Regions from separate parts of the Microbulbifer celer genome, predicted to be linked through region 1. Evidence: predicted binding sites of a transcription regulator. Region 1 holds the regulator's gene; each other region holds the start of a gene.
What was found. Region 1 encodes LexA, which represses DNA repair genes until DNA is damaged. Its sites were predicted from a motif close to ACTGTNTNTANANACAGT; they were not measured.
Positions count from the first base shown of each region.

Region 1 (3,085 bases):
AGCGCCCGCAGCGAAAAAGAAGGCCGCTGCTAAAAAGGCACCCGCCAAGAAGAAAGCGGCCGCTAAAAAAGCACCGGCCAACAAGAGCACCACTACCCGGAAATCCTGATGAGTAACCCCTATACCGGCACAGTGGCTTCCGCGGTGCGCAAAAGCCAGCTGTTGCTGGCTTCTGCCTCAACACTGCAGGAAGCCTCGGGCGCAGGCAATATGCTTGAGCGCCAGGCGCTCATAGAGGGGGCCGTACTGCAGTTGTGGCGGGCATTCAGGGCTTTTCTCGCGGAGCAGTCCCATCAGCTTCAATTGGGTGTAGAGCCGGAAACTGCGCGGGACCTGGGGCGTTACGCCGAGGCCGCCAACAAAGTCAGTGCTGAGGTCACGGAACTGTGCAACCTGGCTGACAATCCTGACAGCTGGGTGGTTGCGCTGCAGTCCGCCTGGCGGGGGTTGTTAATACCCGGGCAATCCCCGCTCACTGCGGCAGGAGCCCAGAGATCGTCAGCGGTTAATCTGATTCCGATGGCGGAACTCAGGGACGATCCGGCAGCAGCGTTGACCGCTGAGTCTGTCCTGGAATGGCAGCAGGCACTCATCGAGCTGGTGACTCGTCAGCGCGCTCAGGGGCAGGAGTGGTGAAACGGCAACGGTCGCCGGCGCGCGACTGATCCCGTTCCCACCCTGTGTTACACTGCGCGCAAATCCCGCTGTAACTGGAGAAGTGAATGTCCACCGAGACCTACGAGATCATCGAGTTGTCCAATGGCGACGTGGCCCTGCGCCGTGCCGGCCACAAGGAAGACCCGTTGGTGCGTATCCAGTTCTCTGAGGAAAGCCTGCATTTTCTGCGCGAGCACAAAATTGCCATCGCTCGTGCCATGCTGGAAGCCGGGATCGAGGCCGTGCAGGATATCGGGGCCCTCGAAGCAGACGCTTTCGAGGAAGACGAGGCGGTAGACGTGACCGAGCACACCATTCACTGAACAGGTTTGACTCACTGAGCAAACTTGGATGTGAAAGCGGCAATTCGCAGTATGTCAGAACCAAAAACAGGGCCATCGGGCCCTGTTTTTGGTTGTGGTGTCAGAGGGAGAATCCGACGTTTAGTGTCTTAGTCCGGCCACATCGTATCAGTCGGCGTGTTGGCGAATCACGCCGACCGCCAATCCTTCGATGGCGAAGTTCTTGTCTCGCATATCCACCTGAATGACGTCAAAATCCTCGTTTTCCGGCAGTAACTGCACCGTTGCCTGATTGCCGCGGCGACGGAAGCGTTTGACCGTTACTTCATCTTCAATCCGCGCAACCACAATCTGGCCGTTGCGAATGTTCTCGGTGCGTTGTACCGCCAGCAGGTCACCGTCGAAAATGCCCGCATCCTTCATGCTCATACCGTGTACGCGCAACAGGTAATCCGCAGGGGGGTGGAAGAACTCTGCGGGAATCTCGCAATATTCCTCGATATTCTCTTCCGCCAGTATCGGGTTCCCCGCGGCAACGCGGCCGACGATGGGTAAGCCGCTCTGGTAGTCGGGAATGCGAATGCCCCGGGAGGCGCCGGCCACCATTTCGATAGCGCCTTTACGGGCCAGTGCCTTGAGGTGCTCTTCCGCCGCATTGGGGGAGCGGAAGCCCAGTTCCTGGGCAATTTCTGCGCGCGTCGGCGGGTACCCGGTGTCATCCAGGTAGGATTTGATCAGCTCGAGTACCTGAGTCTGGCGCGGAGTGAGATTCGTCATGGGCTTTCCTGTTGTCTGTATTTATATACAGTTGCTGGGATTATATACAGATTTGGTGTGTCTGCAATTCTCCAGCTGTATTTTTTACAGCTGCTAGACTTATAGGGGAGTCCCACTCCCAATTTGCACAATAAAAGTGATGATGAATTTGAGAGTGCGGCATATAAAGGAGAAGGCATATGCTGGATGCAAAAATGCCGGAAGCGTGGCGAGTGCTGCGCATTCAATCAGAACTGGTGGATGGTATTGAACGCCTGATCACGTTGAAGGGTGCGGTAACGGTTTTCGGCAGTGCGCGTTTCCAGGAGGAGGCGCCGGAATATCAGGAGGCGATGCACCTCGGAGAGTTGTTGGCCGGAGAGGGCGTGCCCGTGATCACTGGCGGTGGCCCTGGCCTGATGGAAGCGTGTAATCGCGGTGCATTTTCTCAGGCAGGTTCATCCATCGGGCTGAATATCGAGTTACCCTTCGAGCAGATTCCCAACGCCTACCTGGATATCAGTCTGAACTTTCGATATTTCTTTGTCCGCAAGTTCATGTTTGTGAAGCACGCGGTGGGCTTCATCGCACTGCCCGGTGGTTACGGTACCCTGGACGAACTGTTTGAAGCCCTTACACTCGTTCAAACACAAAAGGTGAGGCGATTCCCCATCGTGCTGGTAGGGAAGCGTTACTGGGCAGGATTGAAAGACTGGCTGCTCAATACCGTGCTTGAGTGTGAGTGCATAGACGCCGCCGATCTCGATCTGTTCTATCTGGTGGACACGGTCGACGAGGCTGCCGAAATCATTATCGAGTTCACCCGGGAAAAGAACGGGTAGATTGTTCGATACCTTTCCCTGGTATTTGGCCCCGCTCCTGGCGGGTCGCAGTGACTGATGGTGATAACCAATCTCTAGTGATAGCCCGTCACGTCGACTCGGCCGGCTTAATCGTCGAACTCGTCAGTGCCGGGAAAACTCTCGCCCTCGAGCTTATCGATGGCGCTGCGAGCGGAGTTGAAGATCGGACTGCGATAGCCGGTATCCTCCTCATCCTGCATTTCTTCTGCCACGGTGCCATAGCCGGCGTTCGGGTCCTCCGGTGCGGCGGCGCCAATCACCGGTAACTGCGGCCAGCTGTCGTAGTCGATTTCGCTCAGGGCGCCATCACTGTATTGAATTTCAATCGCTCGGCCGGGTTGATCCAGCGCTACGACTTCAAATACTTCACCGCTTTCAAAGTTCTCAAACCATCCGCCGATTTCCGGTGCAATTCTGGCCATGGGGTTTCTCCTGTATCTTCGGGAGAACGGCTTCCTGTCGCTCATTGTCATCATCTTGAAGTTGTTGAGCGCTCCGTAAGGCAGC
Region 1 covers NZ_CP087715.1:1,884,960-1,888,044, reverse strand. Annotated here, with positions in the region: gene topA (type I DNA topoisomerase) at 1-109, shown strand, start outside; gene LPW13_RS07925 (DUF6586 family protein) at 109-636, shown strand; gene LPW13_RS07920 (hypothetical protein) at 723-980, shown strand; gene lexA (transcriptional repressor LexA) at 1,128-1,736, opposite strand; gene LPW13_RS07910 (LOG family protein) at 1,916-2,557, shown strand; gene LPW13_RS07905 (DUF6763 family protein) at 2,665-3,000, opposite strand.

Region 2 (3,085 bases), 940 kb from region 1:
ATAGGGCCGTGGCCGCGCATTACCCGGCTGCGGGCAAACACCTCGGCAAAGCGTTGGTCGGACTGGTAGTTGAGTTCCTGCAGACGCAAAAATGCTTTTTCGAAATCCGCTTCGGGAAAGCGAGCATCCAACTTTTGCCGCAGTTCGTAGCAGGAGTATTCCCGCCGGGAGAGGAGATCCAACGCTGCGCTAAACAGCGCCTGATCTTGCTGAGCGCGCTCGGACGAGCTGGACTCATGGGGGGCCTCAAGACCGGTAGCTTGGCAAGGGGCCTCGAGTGATTCCGCCGGCTGTGCTGTGACACAACCGGCTTGAGAACCAGAAAAGGAATCTGGGGGCAGAGACAAAATCAGTCTTCCGCAGCCTCGACGGCCTCTTCTTCTTTCGGCGGCACCAGATCACCCAGCAACTGGGCGCGCAGCTGGCCTTCGATCTCGTTGCGGAGATCCACATTTTCTTTCAGGAATTTGACGGCATTCGCCTTGCCCTGACCGATCTTGTCGCCCTTGTAGCTGTACCAGGCACCGGCCTTGTCCACCAACCCCAGCTTGACGCCATAGTCGACGATCTCCCCCAACAGGTTGATACCCTGACCGTACATGATCTGGAACTCGGTCTGTTTGAATGGCGGTGCCACCTTGTTCTTGACCACTTTCACGCGGGTTTCGTTACCCACGACCTCATCGCCTTCCTTTACAGAGCCGATGCGACGGATATCCAGACGCACCGAGGAGTAGAACTTGAGCGCGTTACCACCGGTAGTGGTTTCCGGAGAGCCAAACATCACACCGATCTTCATACGGATCTGGTTAATGAATACACACAGGGTGTTGGTATTCTTGATGTTGCCGGTCAGTTTACGCAGGGCCTGGGACATCAGGCGGGCCTGCAGACCGACGTGGGAATCCCCCATCTCGCCTTCAATTTCCGCACGCGGCGTCAGTGCCGCCACGGAGTCGACGACCAGTACGTCAACCGCACCGGAACGTACCAGCATATCCGCCACTTCCAGCGCCTGCTCACCGGTATCCGGCTGGGAAACGATCAACTCGTCAACGTTTACCCCCAGTTTCTCCGCATACTCCGGGTCGAGCGCGTGCTCCGCATCCACGAAAGCACAGGTGCCGCCCTTGCGCTGAGCTTCGGCGATCACCTGCAGGGTCAGTGTGGTTTTACCAGAGGATTCCGGGCCATAGATTTCAACGATACGGCCACGGGGCAGGCCGCCAATGCCGAGAGCGACATCCAGCCCCAGGGAGCCGGTGGAGATCGCAGGGATACGCACGCGCTCCTTGTCCCCCATGCGCATGACGGTGCCTTTACCGAACTGGCGCTCGATCTGAGACAGCGCCGCGTTTAAAGCCTTGTCTTTGTTGGAATCCATGACCCTTCCCGTGTACTTGAAATTGACTGGGTAAATATTGTTGATTGCGGGGAAGCTTAGAGAAAAATCACTGTATAAGCAACCAGTAATCCGGGATTCGTCGTCACCGGTGTCCCAGCTGGCACGGAGGAACCGCTTACAGGCAGCCTCCCGTTACAGGTGACTCTCGGCGATGGAGAGCAATCCCCGCAATGCCTCCGCCACCGTCTGCGACTGAACCTCGTGGCGATCGCCGCTGAACTGTATACAGCGGGCATCCACCGTTACCGGTTCCTGCCCCTCACCGTGGGCCCAGGCGATCCATACCGTGCCCACAGGTTTGTCTTCAGTGCCCCCATCGGGGCCGGCGATACCGCTGACCGCTACTGCCAGGTTGGCATCGAAGCGGTTGAGGACCCCCACCGCCATCTGTCGCACCACCGGTTCGCTGACGGCGCCCAGGCGCGACAGATCTGTGGAGTCGACACCCAGCACTTCATGCTTGATTCGATTGGAGTAGCTCACCACGGAGCCCTCAAACCAGGCCGAAGCACCCGGAACAGCGGTGATTGCCGCGGCAACGGCGCCGCCGGTACAGGACTCGGCGGCTGTCACCTGCCACTTGCATTGCTGCAGGGCGGCGCCGAGACGCTCCGCCAACGCCAACATGTCATCACTCACAGACGCTCTCCCGCTTGTGTACCTTTCTGCACTTTCTTCAATTCCCTATACGAAAGCATAATCATGGCCGAGGTCCCGCAGCCGGCCAGCCTAACAAAACCGTCAATGGCCGTCAGGCGCTCACGCAGACTCTTCTTCCGGACTGGCAGCGGGTACACCGGAAGCCACATTCATCCCGCGACGCCGCAATTCGATTGTCCGCTGCCAGTCAACCGCCGGCGAAGCCTCGGCGCTGCGATCGCTGAGGTCCCAGCAGGTCACCTGCGCCTCCACGGCGTTTTTCGCCCGGGCAAAACGGACAGTCACGAAATTATGCACGGTCGCCTTGCATGGGAAATCTCGTGCCAGCCTTCCCGCCTCGGCATACTGCACCGGAGTGCTGATGTTTCCCACCGGTCGGGGCGGGAAATGTGTCACCGGCTGCTTCGGCCCGGTGGTGGCGCTTGGTAGACAGGCCAGGGGAGAGGAGACCACCTCCACCAACGATTTGCCATTGAGATGCATTGTCGCGAGACGACTAAAGTGCACGTCTCCTGCCAGAATCATCACATCCTGAGCACAGTCGTTCAGTGCCTGAACCAACTCCGCGTACTGGCCGGTATCGGTCAGTGCGTGGTCCCCCCAGCCGTACTTCACTTTCAACGCCCTCAGACTCCAGCGGCGCCGAAATTGCCAGGGTGTTACCAGCGGTGCCGGCAAGACCAGCACACCGGGGCTCTGCAACCCCGCCAGCCAGGCTTTGCAGTCCGCAAGAGACCGATCGTCGGTCATGCCACTATCGCGCCCTGCCCCCCGGCTGAGGCGGGTATCCAGAGCAAAGAAGCTCAATTCATTCCCCACATCAAATTGCGCCGAGGGGACTCCATCCGGCTGCTGGTAGGCGCGAAACAGCTCTCTCGCCAACCGCTGCCAGGTATCGTGCAGTACCGGGTTACGGAGACTGCGCAGAAAACCCGGCCGATTGGGATAATCGTTCCAGAATTCATGATCCCCGGCGAGAAAGTAGCTGGCACCTGTGCGCAATACTTCCCGCAAACCACC
Region 2 covers NZ_CP087715.1:944,142-947,226, reverse strand. Annotated here, with positions in the region: gene LPW13_RS03730 (regulatory protein RecX) at 1-347, opposite strand, end outside; gene recA (recombinase RecA) at 350-1,384, opposite strand; gene LPW13_RS03720 (CinA family protein) at 1,538-2,044, opposite strand; gene LPW13_RS03715 (metallophosphoesterase family protein) at 2,165-3,085, opposite strand, start outside.
Region 2: recA (recombinase RecA) is a predicted target of LexA. The motif match lies at 1,454-1,471, and genes of this name have one in related genera.

Region 3 (3,085 bases), 120 kb from region 1:
CTTATTCTGCCCGGGTTCGACGGCGGGCTGATCTATCAGTTACTGCTGCCAGCACTGATTATTGCGCTGCTGGGGTTTGTTGAGAGTCTGTCCATTGCCCAGTCGTTGGCGGCCCGCCGCGGCGAGCGGCTCAATGCTGATGGAGAGCTGCTGGGGCTCGGCGCAGCGAATATCACCAGCGCAATCTCCGGAGGGCTTCCAGTAGCCGGCAGCTTTTCTCGTACCGCTGTCAATGCGGAAGCCGGAGCGGTCTCCCCGCTGGCGGGGGTCTTGGCAGCGCTTTTGATGATTCCGATACTGCTGTACCTCACTGACCTCTTCAGCAAATTACCACTCACCGTGTTGGCCGCTATCATCATCGTCGCCGCCGCAGGGCTGTTTGATTTTCGCGGCTTCATTCACAACTGGCGCTATGACCGCACGGATGGCATCGCCATGGCCTGCACGTTTGCCGGGGTACTGCTTTTTGGTGTAGAGGTCGGTATCGCCCTAGGCATCGGATTGTCTTTTGCCACCTTGATCTGGCGCAGCAGTCGGCCGCACATTGCGGTGGTGGGGCGGGTGCCCGGTACCGAGCATTTTCGCAATGTGCTGCGCCACGATGTGGAGACCCAGAGTGATCTGCTTTTTCTTCGCATCGATGAAAGCCTGTTCTTCAACAATATCAGCGCAGTGGAGGACCGCCTCCTCAGTGAGCTCAAACGGCATCCGGCCACCAGGGAACTAGTACTGATACTGTCCTCTGTCAGCCGTATCGACGGAACCGCGCTGGAGCGGCTGCATCAGATCAACAAGGACCTGAGAAGTCGAGATATCCGCCTGCATATGGCGGAAGTGAAAGGACCGGTACTGGACCGTCTGAGCCGATCAAAACTGCTGGAGAAACTGACCGGGCGCATCTTCCTCTCGGCATACATCGCGGAGCTGGCGCTGCTGCACGGGGAAGATCCCGCTGCCGCAGCCGACACTGCGACTTAGCAGCCCCTCATAACCCGCGCCACAGAACAGCTGTTTTGCTGCACGACTGTACCCCCCGGCCGGATACTGGCAAAATATCCAGTATTTGGAAGCGGTACGGGCAAACCATGTCAGGCAGCGAGTCCACCCTTACGGAAGAACAACAGGCGATTGCCAACCATGCCGGTGGACATGCCAAGATCATTGCCGTCGCCGGCTCCGGCAAGACCACCGCGCTACTGCACTACATTAAAAACCGGTTGGCGGCGGGAACAGATCCCGGCCGGATGCTGGTAGTGATGTACAACCGCAGTGCGCGCGAAGACTTCAGCAAGCGCCTGCAGCAACTGTGCGCAGATGCCGACACCGGCAATCCGCACGCGGGGCTCGGCGTGCAGACATTTCACAGCCTCGGGTACCGCCTTTACCAGCGCATGATGCGCCGCGGTCATATTGCACAGGCCAATCTTACTCCCCTGCCGCAGTCCCTGGTCCAGTTACAGATCTGGAAAGCGATCGAGGCTTGTGCACCACCGGAAGAACTTGAAGATATCCGTGCACGCAAACAATCGGAAACAGAAGCCGCTGAATTTTTTATCGACTATACCAAAACCATTCTCACCGGAGATCTCAGCGCGTTTGAGCAACTCGGCCTCGACGATCGCTATATGTATTTCCTTAAAGTGTTCCGCCAGTTCGAGCGCTGGCGTCAGGAACAGAGTGCGGTTACCTACGCAGACCTGATTTACGATCCGGCAATGGTGTTCAGTATGCGCCCGGATATCGCCGAATCCTACGGTAGCTTCTATGAAGATATCCTGGTCGATGAATACCAGGACATCAATGAGATCCAGCACTTTCTATTGCGAGTGATTTATGGGAAATCCGGCAACGTTATCGCCATTGGCGATCCCGATCAGACCATTTACGAGTGGCGGGGCTCGCGGCCGGCTTTTTTGCTGCGACTATTTGACGGCGACTTCCCGCCGTCCAATGTCTATCGCCTGAGCCAAACTTTCCGCTACGGACACACCCTGTCATTGGCCGCAAACCACTTCATCCAGAACAACCGCGAGCGCGCAGACATGCTGTGTGTTTCCGGCAGGCGTGAGGCGGAAACCGATATTCAGCAAGTGGCCACCGACAACGAAGGAAAGTGGCTGGTTGAACAGGTGCGCCACTGCCAGCGCGAGGGGCATGCACTATCAGAAATTGCCGTGCTGGTACGCCTCTGGTCACTGGCCGCACCGCTGGAACTGGCACTGCTGGCCAACCATGTTCCTTACCGCTCTGGCAGCCGCAACACGGTACTCTCAAGACGAGAGTTGCGACCGCTGTTCTGGAGCCTGAATATAGCCGCCGGACGCTTCGCGGAACTACCACAACAGCGTCGCAGCAAGGGACTGTATGAATGGCTTACGGCACCGCATATCCGGATTGCCCGCGCAGTCCTTGAGCCGTTGTGCGACAGGCTGGCAGAACAAAAGAGCGGCTGGGGTAAGGCAATGATGCAACTGGCCCCGGAATCCCTGAGCAAGCCCCAGTACAAACGTTTACGACAGCGGGCGGAATTGCTGACGCAGGTGGAAAAATGGCGCGGTCATGGCGGCGAGCTATTGCGACGACAGCTGAGCGACCTGGACTATCTGAGCGGCATTGCCGAAGACGCCTTCAATCGCCAGCAAGGAGAAGAACGGCAGCAGACCATTCTCGCCTTCTGCCAGTATCTGGATGGGCTGAGAATGCCGCCGAAGGAAACCCTGGAGCATCTACAGCAATTACAGGAACAACACCAGCAACAGGAAAAGACCAGCGACAACACTCCCTCCGATGCAATCCAGATAACCACCATGCATCAGGCCAAGGGACTGGAATGGGATCAGGTCATAATCCCCTCCCTCACCGACCAGAATATGCCGTATCAACCCCAGCGGGATTTCTCTACCCCGGCCTCCACCGAAAGCGAGCGCCGCCTGATGTATGTGGCCATGACCCGGGCACGCAAGCGCCTGTACCTGCTCACTCCGAAAACCACCGCGGAGCGCCCCGGATCACAACCAGAGAAGCGCCTTCCCGTAGAGGCTCAAAATGAACAGAAGCCCTCGCTGTTTCTGGACGAGATGCACAT
Region 3 covers NZ_CP087715.1:1,999,969-2,003,053, forward strand. Annotated here, with positions in the region: gene LPW13_RS08390 (SulP family inorganic anion transporter) at 1-978, shown strand, start outside; gene LPW13_RS08395 (ATP-dependent helicase) at 1,086-3,085, shown strand, end outside.
Region 3: LPW13_RS08395 (ATP-dependent helicase) is a predicted target of LexA. The motif match lies at 1,044-1,061, and genes of this name have one in related genera.

Region 4 (3,085 bases), 420 kb from region 1:
CCGGTACAGGTCTCCACTCGATTGTACCTTTTTTGATCACATGCTTCAGGAAAATCATCAGGAAATTCGCATCGGGAGCGCCCGACAGGTAGGCTCTTTCCTGCTTCCCTTTCCCAGATGGACGACACGGGAAGCCTAAATGGATGCAACCCGAATAAGAATTTATCGACGGCCCAACACTCAACACCCTGTGGCCGACGACAGCAAGGAGCGGATATGTCTCAAGTCGCAACACCCGATGCGGTACTGACCTTCTGGTTTGGTGGTCACAGTCCCGACCACGCCTCTTCCCCTCAGCAGATTGGCCGCTGGTTCAATGGTGGAGACGGTTTCGACGAGGAAATCCGCACCCGGTTTGGCCACACGGTAGACATCGCCCTGGCGGGTGGCCTCGATCACTGGCAACAATCTCCAGCAGAGCAGTTGGCGCTGATCCTCGTGTGTGACCAATTCACCCGCAATATATATCGCGGCAGCGAGCGCGCCTTCGCCGGAGACCCACTCGCCCTGTCGACCAGTCAGGCGATGATCCGCGACAACCTGCAGACCGGCTTCGGTCTCGATCAACGGGCTTTTCTCGGCATGCCGCTGGAGCACTCGGAGCTGCCAGAGGTACAGGCACAGTCCGTCACCTATTTCAGCCAGCTGCAACAGGACTTCAGCGAGGACCAGGGGGTATCATCTGCCGACGCCAAGCGCGCGCGCAGTTACTACGGCTTCGCCGTTTCCCACCGCGATGTCATCGAGCGCTTCGGCCGCTTTCCTCACCGCAACGCGGCTCTGGCACGCGACAGCAGTGGCGAGGAGCAGGAGTGGCTGGACAACGGCGGCGGTTTTTGAGCAATAGCATTACAAGAGCAGTAAACAATGTATTGGATTGAGTGGCTGTCACTGGCCGGCATCTGCGCTCTGGGCGCCATGACACCGGGCCCCAGCCTGCTGATCGTCCTGCGCAGCGCCAGCGCGGGGCTCTATCAGGGGCTGGCCAGTGCCATCGCCCATGGCCTGGGCATCGGGATCTATGCCCTACTGACCGCCCTTGGCCTCGCCGTCGTGATCACCCAGACACCGATGCTCTTCAACGGTCTGCAGTGGGCCGGCGCGCTGTTTCTCGCCTATCTGGGGGTTCAGGCCTTGCGACACGCCGGTGCCCCCCAGCCGGGAGAGTCCCAATCAAAACAAGCCTCGACAGCCTCCTTGAGCGTCGGCAAAGCGGCGCTGCAGGGCTTCGGCATTGCCTTTTTCAATCCCAAGGTCGCGCTTTTCTTTGGTGCCCTGTTCAGTCAGTTTGTCTCCAATGAGCAGGCCCTGGCCACCAAGATCTCCATGGCTGTGCTGGCAGCCACCATCGACACCGCCTGGTATCTCATCGTGGCCCTGGTGGTGATCTACGGTAGCCGGCGTGGACTCACTACCGGCTCCTGGCGCCCCTGGCTGCAGCGGATATTCGGTGTACTGCTGATCGGCCTCGCCCTGCGCCTGCTGTGGAGCCTGTAAGTTGGGCGCCTTGAGATGCGCACCCGGCGGTACGCAATTGATCAGTGCTCGTTGACAGCGAACACGCTTACCAGTACTGTATATTCATACATACAAAAAACCACTAAACACAACAACCAAGCAATAAGCGGTACACATAGTACTCGTAGATACAGGAGGCCGTTATGGCGGTAGTAGCCGTTTGGAAATGCGACAGAGACGGAGCCATGTTCGATAACAAGAAAGACGCTGAAGAACACGACAAGATGCTGGAGCTGGCCGCCAATATTACCGCCCTGATTGAGCGGCATGTTGAAGGTGTCTCTGAAGAAGCCAGCGAAAATATCGGTTTGATGCTGGCCAAGCGCCGCGACGCGCTGGCCAAGGCCTGCAAAGGCAAGCCAGACGTTCTGCTGGAGAGCGACGAAGAAAATGACACTCCGGCGAGCAAGGCATCAGAAGAAGCCGCTCCAGAAAGTGAGGATGACCAGGTTACCCCACTCGCTGCGAACCAGTAATTCGCAGTGATATCAGGTGGGTCACGATTTCTCTCCAATAGAAGATTGACCCACCTAAGATTCCATCCCTGTACTCTGCCCGGTTCACCGGGCTTTTTTTGTTTCGGCCTTTTTATAGGGTCGAAACTTAGAGTGCCGAAACAATATTGATCACCGCAAGAATCAAAATAACCAGCCAACTCAGCGCAGTGCCGCCAAAACGCCCCGGATGATACCCACCTTTCCCCGACACCAGGCCGACCGCGTGCATCAGGCGGGCCAGCACAAACGTTGCACCAAGGCAGTGTAACCAGACAGCGCTTAGCCCGTTGATTTCCGCAATCATCATCAGGATGAGTGCGAGCGGCACATATTCAATGGCATTGGCGTGGGCCCGGACCGCCACCTGCCCCATGTGGTGCCCGCCACTACCGAGACCCACCTTTTCTCCACGCCGAAAAGCCACCACCCGGTAGGCCAGCGCGATCACCAATAGTGCGCAGATTCCCGCATACAACGCGGTCACTTTTATTGCCAACATCATCATTCCTTCAACGGTTTACTTCTGAATTTATATTGCCTGGTGGGCCGTGCGTAAAATGCTGCAACATGCGCATGGCCCACTCAGGCGCTCAATAACTGTACCCGTGTTCGTGTCCAGGTTTCGGATGCAGATAGCGGTCTCTCAATCGTGTGGAGCGGGTAACCAGCGATTGCGTTGCCCCATCAATCAGCACCACTTCCGGATGGGAAGTAACTTCCAGCGGGTCGCCGCTCCAGATCACGATATCAGCCACCGCACCCGGCGCGATCACACCACCATCGAACCCGAAAGCGCGCGCAATATTGACCGACACAGCCTTTAGCGCCTCATCATAGGGCAGCCCGTAGGCCACAGCATTTCCCGCCCCCTGACGAGAGAGATAGCTATTGTGCGTACCGGCGTAGCCGGGGCTGCCGATCAATATCGTAACACCGGCTTTTTGTAGTAATGCCGGGTTTTCGAGGCGGGCGCCAAGCCGCTCGAATGCGTCGGGACTGTTCCGCAACGGGTCCAGCACGACGGGAACACCGGCCGCGGCCAGTTGTTCCGCCACCATCCAGCCCTCCGC
Region 4 covers NZ_CP087715.1:1,468,176-1,471,260, reverse strand. Annotated here, with positions in the region: gene LPW13_RS06160 (DUF924 family protein) at 217-840, shown strand; gene LPW13_RS06155 (LysE family translocator) at 868-1,497, shown strand; gene LPW13_RS06150 (YebG family protein) at 1,662-1,994, shown strand; gene LPW13_RS06145 (MAPEG family protein) at 2,122-2,514, opposite strand; gene LPW13_RS06140 (amidohydrolase family protein) at 2,606-3,085, opposite strand, start outside.
Region 4: LPW13_RS06150 (YebG family protein) is a predicted target of LexA. The motif match lies at 1,573-1,590, and genes of this name have one in related genera.